2 regions of the Bacillus sp. C-3-6 genome follow, and region 2 is predicted to be linked to the other one. Evidence: predicted binding sites of a transcription regulator. Region 2 holds the regulator's gene; the other holds the start of a gene.

Region 1 (4,744 bases), 150 kb from region 2:
TAACCGTTGCTTTCCCTACATCACTTCTATTTTTTGCTCGACTGGATAAAACAACAGCCCCTTCTACCCCAATAAATACCCATAGAGTTACAAGCATTGTACTTTTAACTTGGCTGCCAACTGCTCCCCATGAAAAAGAACCAGTTTGCCCCCAAAATCCATCTAAGAATGTATCAATATGAAACGCGAAGATTCCTATGACAATAAATACAAATACAGGTACTAATTTTGCGATTGTAGTTACTAAATTCACAAGTGCTGCTGATTGAACTCCACGTAAAATTAACATGTGAACACACCACAATAATACGCTTGCACCAATAATGGATTCTACATTTTGACCGCCTTCAAAGATCGGGAAGAAATATCCTAATGAAGAAAATAATAATGTACCGTAAGCTACATTCCCAAGCCAAGCAGATAGCCAGTATCCCCACGCACTATTAAATCCCATAAAATTACCAAATCCTGCTTTTGCATAGCTAAAAATACCACCATCTAAATCTGGCCGTTTTACAGTTAGATTTTGAAAAGATAATCCAAGTGCAATCATTCCAATTCCTGTTATAACCCAGCCAATAATAATGGCTCCAGCACCAGCACCTTTTGCCATATCACTCGCTAAATTAAAGGCTCCACCGCCAATCATAGACCCAACTACAAGAGCCGTTAGTGTAAACAACCCTAATTTCTTATCTTCACCCATTCCACTCACCTCTCTTTAATTGTAATAACAATACAAAAGCAATAGTGAATGATAGTGTCTAAAGGAGGAGAAAGAAGAAAGGAAGACTCCCTTTCTTCTTTACTCCATGTTTCCTAAAGTAGCTGCCATAACCGCTTTAATTGTATGCATTCTATTTTCAGCTTGATCAAATACTTTTGAATGTTTACTGCGGAATACTTCGTCAGTTACCTCCATTTCTTTCAACCCATATTTCTCGTAAACTTCTTCGCCATACATCGTTTCAACATCATGAAATGCAGGTAAACAATGTAAGAAAATCACGTTTTCATTCCCTGTTTCTTTAATCATTTTCATATTTACTTGATAAGGTCTCAATAACTCGACACGTTCAGCAAATTTTTCTTCTTCCCCCATAGACACCCATACATCTGTATAAATTACATCTGCATTCGCAACAGCTTCTTCCACATTACTTGTTATCATTACCTGTTCATTATATTTTTTTGCTAAATCAATTACTTCTTGTGCAGGCCATAAAGATTCTGGTGTGCAAATACGTACATCCATTCCAACGATTGCTCCACCAACTAGTAAGCTATTAGCAACATTATTTCGTCCATCTCCAACGTAAACGAGCTTCACATTTTTCAACTTCCCTACATGTTCTCTAATTGTTAATAAATCTGCTAGTGTTTGTGTTGGATGCCACATGTCTGTTAATCCATTCCAAACTGGCACACCAGAATTTTGTGCTAAAGATTCTACAGTCTCATGATTAAATCCACGAAACTCAATTCCGTCAAACATACGCCCTAACACTTTTGCTGTATCCTCTACGGATTCTTTTTTCCCAAGCTGAATATCACCTTTCCCTAAATATTCAGGATTCGCCCCTAAATCTGTACATGCTACTGTAAATGCACAGCGCGTACGAGTGGAGGTTTTTTCAAATAAGAGCGCTACATTCTTATCTTCTAAATAATGATGCGGGATACCATTTTTCTTTTTCTCTTTTAATTCTGCTGCCAAATCTAGAAAATATAACAATTCTTCTTGTGTAAAATCTTTTTCTGCTAGAAAGCTTCTTCCTTTTAAATTTGGTCTAGTCATTAACATACTTCATCCCTACTTTCTCCGTTATTTATACTAAATATCTTTACGAACAATTGGCATACTCATGCAACGTGGACCCCCACGACCACGAGATAATTCCGAACTTAGCACTTCAATTACTTCTATACCGTGCTCCCGTAATAACGTATTGGATACATAGTTGCGATCATATGTAACAACTACACCTGGTGCGATTGCTAATGTGTTCGAGCCATCATTCCATTGTTCACGAGCAGAAGCAATTACATCTCCTCCTCCACATGGAATAAGAACTAATTCACTTAAGCCTAATACCTCTTTTAATGCTTCCATTAAAGAAGTACGATGTGTAATTTTAAGAGTTTCCTCATCTGATCCTTTTTCTAAAATATAAATATTCATATTCCCTTTTGGCCCTTGAATGGCTGGATGAATTGTAAACTTGTCATAATCAACCATTGTAAATACTGTATCTAAATGCATAAATGCTCGGCATTTTGGAATTTCTATTGCTAACACTTTCTTAATTTTATTTTGTCGGCTAAAGAGATTTTTAGCTAAACGTTCAATTGCTTTAGCTGAAGTACGAGCAGACACTCCAATCGCAATTGTTTCTTCATTTAAAATTAGCTCGTCGCCACCTTCAATTGGAAATTTATAATCACGATCTAACCAGATTGGTACATTATGTTTTGCAAATCTTGGGTGATATTTAATGATGTACTCCATGAATAATGATTCACGTCTACGCGCTGGTTCTCTCATCTTATTTATCGTTAAGCCATCGCCCACGCTAGCTGCTGGATCACGAGTAAAATATAAATTAGGCATTGGATCTAAGTAAAACGGATAATGATCTTCCATTAATTCATATAAATGTGTCTTCTTACTTGTTTCAATTTCGTTTTTCCGTACACCGCCCATAATTTTTTGAATTAATTCTTCATTTGAAAAGGAAAGTAAATATTCTTTTAAAGTTTGATGTGCAACATTTACGTCAGCCTGTCCTTCTTTTAAAATACGATCAACAAATTCTTCTCGAAGTTTTTTATCTACTAACGCCTCAGCGGCTAGTTTTTCTAAATAAAGAACTTCAACACCCCGATTGCGTAACGTTTGTGCAAAATAATCATGCTCTTTTTGAATAATTGGTAAGTATGGAATATCGTCAAATAATAATTGCTGCAAATAATCTGGCGTCAAGTTTTCCACTTCTTTACCCGGTCGTTTTAATAAAACCGTTTGTAATTCCCCAATTTCTGAAGTAACATGTATCGGATGTTTCATTTGTTGTACCTCCTTTTAAATATGTTTGATGTCTTACAAGTACATAATAAATGCTCTGCACTTTTATCTTTGTGAAAGCATCCACATTATCATTGTGAAATATTAAACAAGTTATTTTTTTTAAATCATACGAATTTGTATTTTTATAACAAACTCTCTCGCTTTTTCAATAAAAAACACATATATTACGCATATATGTTGAATATTTAACTTCCGCATTTAAACAAAAATCCTGTTTTTAATTTTATTAAAAACAGGATTTTTGCATCTAAATAATTAAATTTAATCTTTCTTCTATAATCTCCCTATCTGATTTCGACTGTGAAATTATAAGGCATGTATCATTTCCACATATACATCCTATTTTTTCTTTCCAATCTAACTCATCAAATAAAACACCAATAACATGTGCATTACCAGGTAATGTTTTAATAACCATTAATTGATCTACACAATCAATTTTCACAACAACTTCTCGTAATTTTTTCTTTAACTTTATATCAGTTTGTAAATGCTCTTCTGAGAAAACTTTATATATCATTAATCCTTCTTGAGAAGGTACCTTCGTTAAGTTTAACTCACGAATATCGCGAGAAACCGTAGCTTGTGTTACTAATACATCTTTTTTTGCTAACAATTCTACTAATCTTTCTTGCTTATCTATTTCATACTCCTTTACAAATTGTTTAATTAACCGTTGTCTTTTTTCTTTTTTCATAAAAGACACCCCTTTTAATATTATAGCTCGCTATAATTTTCATCCGAAAGGGAGAGAAAAGAATGTTGCGGAAACGTTCATAGTTTAACTGTAAATATTAAATCAAACTAAATAAAAAAGAGAAGAACAGCATTCTGTTCTTCCTTTTACATTGAAAATCGTTCAATTGTTTGTTTCAAATCAGTTGCTTGCTTCTCTAAATCCTTTAATAATTGATCGATTACTATCATATTTTTAGACTGTTGTAGCGTCACACGCGCCACTTCTTGCGAACCAGCTGACGTTTCTTCAGCAATTGCTGCTACAGCTTTTGTTTGTGCTCCTGTTTGATGAATGTGGCTCACTTGTTCATTCATATAACTACTAATTTGCTGAGTTGCATCGGCTACTTCCATAACACTTGATGACATTTCTTTTAAAATTAATTCCGTAGCTTCCCCACGTTTCGCCTCTTCTTTAGCTATTTTCACTTGTTCTGTCATTTTCATTGCAACTTGTTGTACTTCATCTTGCATATTCCGTAATAACTGAGATATGTTTCTTGCAGAATGATCACTTTCATCAGCAAGTTTACGTACTTCTTCCGCAACAACCGCAAAACCTCTTCCATGCTCTCCTGCGCGAGCTGCCTCAATAGAAGCATTTAGTGCTAATAAATTCGTTTGGCTAGCAATCGCACTCACAACAGACACAATATGTTCTACTTGTTTCATTCGTTCTTCTAACTTCTGTACATTTTGCATGGAATCTTCATTTTCTTTTGCCAATGTTTGAATACCTTGAATTAAAGACGTAAAGACACGAGTACTATGCCCTAAAGCTTGAACCATTTCTGAAGACAACGTATCAGACTGCTTCGCTTTTTCTTCTACTTCACTTGCAATAGACGTCGTTGTATCAACAGCAGAAACAATTGCTTGAATTGATGCTGCTGATTGCTCAGCGCCTGAAGAAATCTC
Region 2 (4,744 bases):
AGCTGTTACGTTTTTAAGACCTTCACGAATCATAGCTTGCGCTAATACAGTTGCAGTTGTTGTTCCGTCACCAGCTACATCATTTGTTTTGCTAGCAACTTCTGCTACTAATTTCGCACCCATGTTTTCGAATGCATCTTCTAATTCGATTTCTTTTGCGATTGTTACACCATCATTTGTAATAAGTGGTGAACCAAATTTTTTCTCAAGTACAACGTTACGACCTTTTGGTCCAAGTGTTACTTTTACTGCGTTTGCAAGAGTGTCGACACCGCGAAGCATCGAACGACGTGCTTCTTCACTAAATTTAATATCTTTTGCCATAATAATTGACCCCCTTGGATTTTTTAAGATTTATATAATTAACCGATAACTGCTAAAATGTCACTTTCACGTAAAATCAAGTAGTCTGTACCTTCATATTTCACTTCAGTACCTGCATATTTTGAGAAGATGATAAGATCACCTGCTGCTACCTCTAAAGCAACACGCTCACCATTTTCAAGCACTCGACCAGTACCTACTGCAACAACTTTACCCTCTTGTGGTTTTTCTTTTGCAGTATCTGGTAATACAATACCACTTGCTGTTTTTTCTTCTGCTTGAACAAGCTCAATTACAACGCGATCACCTAATGGCTTTAGCATGAACAATAACCTCCTCATTTTGTATGTAAATTTTATTTATTAGCACTCAAGTCATCCGAGTGCTAACACACTTATAATAATAAATAATCTCAATTTCTTTTGCAAGTAAAAAAATCATAATTTTTTCGCAAATTACTATATAAACTTTCTATATAGAATACTGCCTTTACTATATGAATCGTTGTTTCCCCTACTCGTATGTTACAATATGAAAGACACCCTAAGTTGTTTTCGCTAAACGTACAACTTTTTCCTGTCTCCTACTTTAATTTCAAATACGGATTTACAAAAAAATCATAATTCGAATGAAAGTTTATATCGTAGATAACATATTTACATGTTATCCTACCTCATCTCATACACTAGAGTTAGAAAGGATGGTTAAACTATTTGAAGAAACAATACTGGTGGATTATCGTTACATACATTTTAATGCAGTTATCTGGAATTGTTGGATTACCACTTCTCCTAAAAACAGGACTCTATGATAATAGAGGATTTACCATGGAGGAAAAAGGACAAATCATAACGGGACACTGGGCAATTATTAGCTTCTTTGTTGCATTATGTATCGTACTTTGGTTACTTAGAACAGACATTCGTGACAGGCATTTAGATGCAATGCGCTCTTCTGTTCCAGCTACTATTGGATGGATTTTCATCGGCTTCTTCTTGGCTTTCTTTTCACAAATAGTTGCCGGTATGATCGAGATGCAGCTGCTAGGAATTAAACAAGGTTCAGAAAATACAATGAAACTGATGGAAATTGCAAGAACGACACCTTGGTTCCTTATTGTCGTATCTATAATCGGACCTATCTTGGAAGAAATCGTATTTAGAAAAATTTTATTTGGTACACTTTATAAGAAGTTTAACTTCTTTATTGCAGCTATCATTAGTTCGCTTGTATTTGCAGCAATCCATTTTGATTTTACTCACTTATTGGTATACACTGCTATGGGGCTCGTATTCGCCTTCTTATATGTGAAGACGAAGCGTATTATCGTTCCGATTGCAGCTCATGTTGCGATGAATACATTAGTCGCTATTGGGCAAATTTTTATGAGCAATGAGCAAATTCAAGAAATGATTAAAGAAGCTGAAAAAATGCAAGGCTTTATCGGAGGATTTTTTGTATGAGAAACTCACCATTGTTCATGGCTGCACTATACTTCCTTCTTGGATGTATCTTTACACGCTTCGCCATTACGAACGTAACAGATACAATCTGGAATGTGTGGACAATACTATTTGCAGTTATGGCAACAATTGATTTTAATTTGGCACTTCGCCTTATATTAGTTAAATTCACAAAGAAGAAACAATAATAAAACGCAGAGGTCGCTTCCTCTGCGTTTTATTGTGGATAGTTTTTCAAAAAGTAAACTAATGTTTGTAACTCTACAGCTAAATCAATATGATGAATTCTAATATTCTCTGATACGTTTAATCGTGCTGGTGTGAAATTCAAAATACCATGCACGCTCGTTTCAGCTAATCTATCTGCTACAGCTTGTGCTACTGTAGCCGGTACTGTTAATATTGCCACTTGTATATCATTTGATAATCTCTCTTCTAATTCATCTAAATGGTATACAGGAATGCCCCCGATTTCTGTTCCAACTTTCTCTTCACTAACATCAAATGCCATTTCAATTTTTGTATTATTGTTTTTCGTGAAATTATAATGTAAGAAAGCGGTCCCTAAATTACCTACTCCAATAAGTGCTACACGCGTTATATCATCTTGATCAAGTGTTTCGCGGAAAAATGATAATAAATAATTTACGTTATATCCATATCCCTTTTTCCCTAACGCTCCAAAATACGAAAAATCTCTTCGTATTGTTGCGGAATCTACTTTTACCGCTTCACTCAATTCGGCCGATGAAACACGCTGCTTACCAGAAAGAGATAAGTTTTGGATAAATCGATAGTATAGAGGCAATCTTTTAGCAGTGGCTTGTGGAATCTTTTGCTGATCCATATAACCTCTCCTCTCTTCCTATCTTTATTCATATACTTTAATCAAATACAGAAGTTTAGCACTCATTAAATTCCTTGTATAATAAAGAGAAGAAGTATTCTCTCTTATTTTAAACTATACACTATTTTTAGTATGATTGAGAAATATAAACATGGCAAAGTTAAGAAATTATTTGAGGTGAAAACATTGATTTTATTACAAGTAAATGGACTTTCGAAATTATACGGTGCAGAAACAATTCTTGCAAACATAAAATTGGAAGTACAAACAAAAGATCGTATCGCATTAGTTGGAAGGAATGGAGCTGGAAAATCTACATTATTAAAAATTATCGCTGGTGAGTTATCACATGATGGTGGCGAAATTATAAAACCGAAAGATGTCTCAATCGGGTATTTAGCTCAAAATACCGGCCTAGAAACGTCTTTAACAATTTGGGATGAAATGCTAACCGTCTTTACCCACTTACAGCAAATGGAGACAAAACTTCGAAGGCTTGAGCAAGAAATGGGAAAAGAAGAAAACTTTTCAAACGAAGCTATATATGAAAGATTGTTAGCTGATTATGACCAATTGCAACTCAATTATAAAGATCAAGGTGGATATCAATATGAAGCGGATATTCGCTCCATTTTAAGCGGCCTTGGCTTCCCAGTTGAAACGCACCAGACGACGATTTCTACTTTAAGCGGTGGGCAAAAAACAAGATTAGCTCTTGGGAAATTATTATTAACAAAACCAGACTTACTTATTTTGGACGAGCCTACAAACCATTTAGACATCGAAACATTAACATGGCTTGAGCAATATTTACAAGGTTATCCTGGCGCAATATTAATCGTTTCACATGACCGTTATTTCTTAGACAAACTCGTTACACAAGTATATGAAATTTCGAATAAAGAAAGCAGACGATTTGTTGGTAACTACAGTAAATATTTAGACTTAAAATCAGCATTATATGAGCAAGAAATGAAACGTTACGAAAAACAACAAGATGAAATCGCAAAACTTGAGGACTTCGTTCAAAAGAATATAGCTCGCGCCTCTACAACGAAACGTGCTCAAAGTCGCCGTAAACAACTAGACAGAATGGAATTATTAACGAGACCATTAGGGGATTCTAAGTCAGCATCATTCCACTTCGATATTGAAAAGCAAAGTGGAAATGATGTTTTACAAGTAAAGGATGCAACCATTGGCTATGATGAGGACCCTATAATTGAAAACGTAACTATGCGCTTAACTCGCGGAGATAGTGTTGCTTTAGTTGGTCCAAACGGAATTGGGAAATCCACATTATTAAAATCTATTGTGAATAAGTTACCACTATTAAATGGCGATGTTTCTTTCGGATCAAATGTATCTGTTGGTTATTATGATCAAGAACAAGCAAACTTAACATCTTCTAAACGGGTTTTAAATGAACTATGGGATGAATATCCACTGCAACCTGAAAAAGAAATCCGTACTATACTCGGGAACTTTTTATTTACAGGAGATGATGTACTGAAACCAGTATCTTCCCTTAGTGGTGGACAAAAAGCTCGATTAGCTCTTGCGAAACTTATGATGCAAAAGTCAAATTTATTAATTCTGGATGAGCCTACGAACCACCTTGATTTAAATAGTAAAGAGATTTTAGAGAATGCTTTAATTGATTATCCAGGGACTCTTCTATTTGTCTCACATGACCGCTACTTTATTAACCGTGTAACAACGACTGTGGTTGAGTTATCAACAGAAGGTGCACAGGAATATTTAGGGGATTACGATTACTATGTGGAGAAGAAAAATGAAATGATTGAACGCGCAGCATTTGAACAACAAGAACAGCAAGAAAATCAGGCACCTGTTCAAAAAACTGTAGCTCAAGAAAAATTAAATTATCTCGAAGAAAAAGAGCGTAAACAATTAGAACGTCAACGCACTCGAAAAATTGAAGAACTAGAACAAAACATCGTAAACTTAGAAGAAGAAATTGCTACGTTAGAAGATCAACTTTGCTTACCAGAAATATATGCAGATTATGAAAAAGCGAGTGAAATTACAACTAAAAAACAAACGCTACAAGAACAACTTGAAACGTGTATGGCAGAGTGGGAAGAGC

The links. Region 2 encodes Rex, which represses fermentation and respiration genes when NADH is low (regulators of the CRP and FNR family bind a similar motif). Its sites were predicted from a motif close to TTGTGAAATATTTCACAA; they were not measured.
Region 1: arcA (arginine deiminase) is a predicted target of Rex. The motif match lies at 3,160-3,177, and genes of this name have one in related genera.

What each region holds. Positions count from the first base shown of each region.
Region 1 covers NZ_CM137247.1:397,404-402,147, reverse strand. Annotated here, with positions in the region: gene arcD (arginine-ornithine antiporter) at 1-706, opposite strand, end outside; gene argF (ornithine carbamoyltransferase) at 806-1,804, opposite strand; gene arcA (arginine deiminase) at 1,835-3,067, opposite strand; gene argR (arginine repressor) at 3,336-3,785, opposite strand; partial or broken gene ACW0JX_RS02110 (methyl-accepting chemotaxis protein) at 3,932-4,504, opposite strand.
Region 2 covers NZ_CM137247.1:252,253-256,996, reverse strand. Annotated here, with positions in the region: gene groL (chaperonin GroEL) at 1-324, opposite strand, end outside; gene groES (co-chaperone GroES) at 363-647, opposite strand; gene ACW0JX_RS01495 (CPBP family intramembrane glutamic endopeptidase) at 1,038-1,787, shown strand; gene ACW0JX_RS01490 (YdiK family protein) at 1,784-1,975, shown strand; gene ACW0JX_RS01485 (redox-sensing transcriptional repressor Rex) at 2,005-2,634, opposite strand; gene ACW0JX_RS01480 (ABC-F family ATP-binding cassette domain-containing protein) at 2,821-4,744, shown strand, end outside.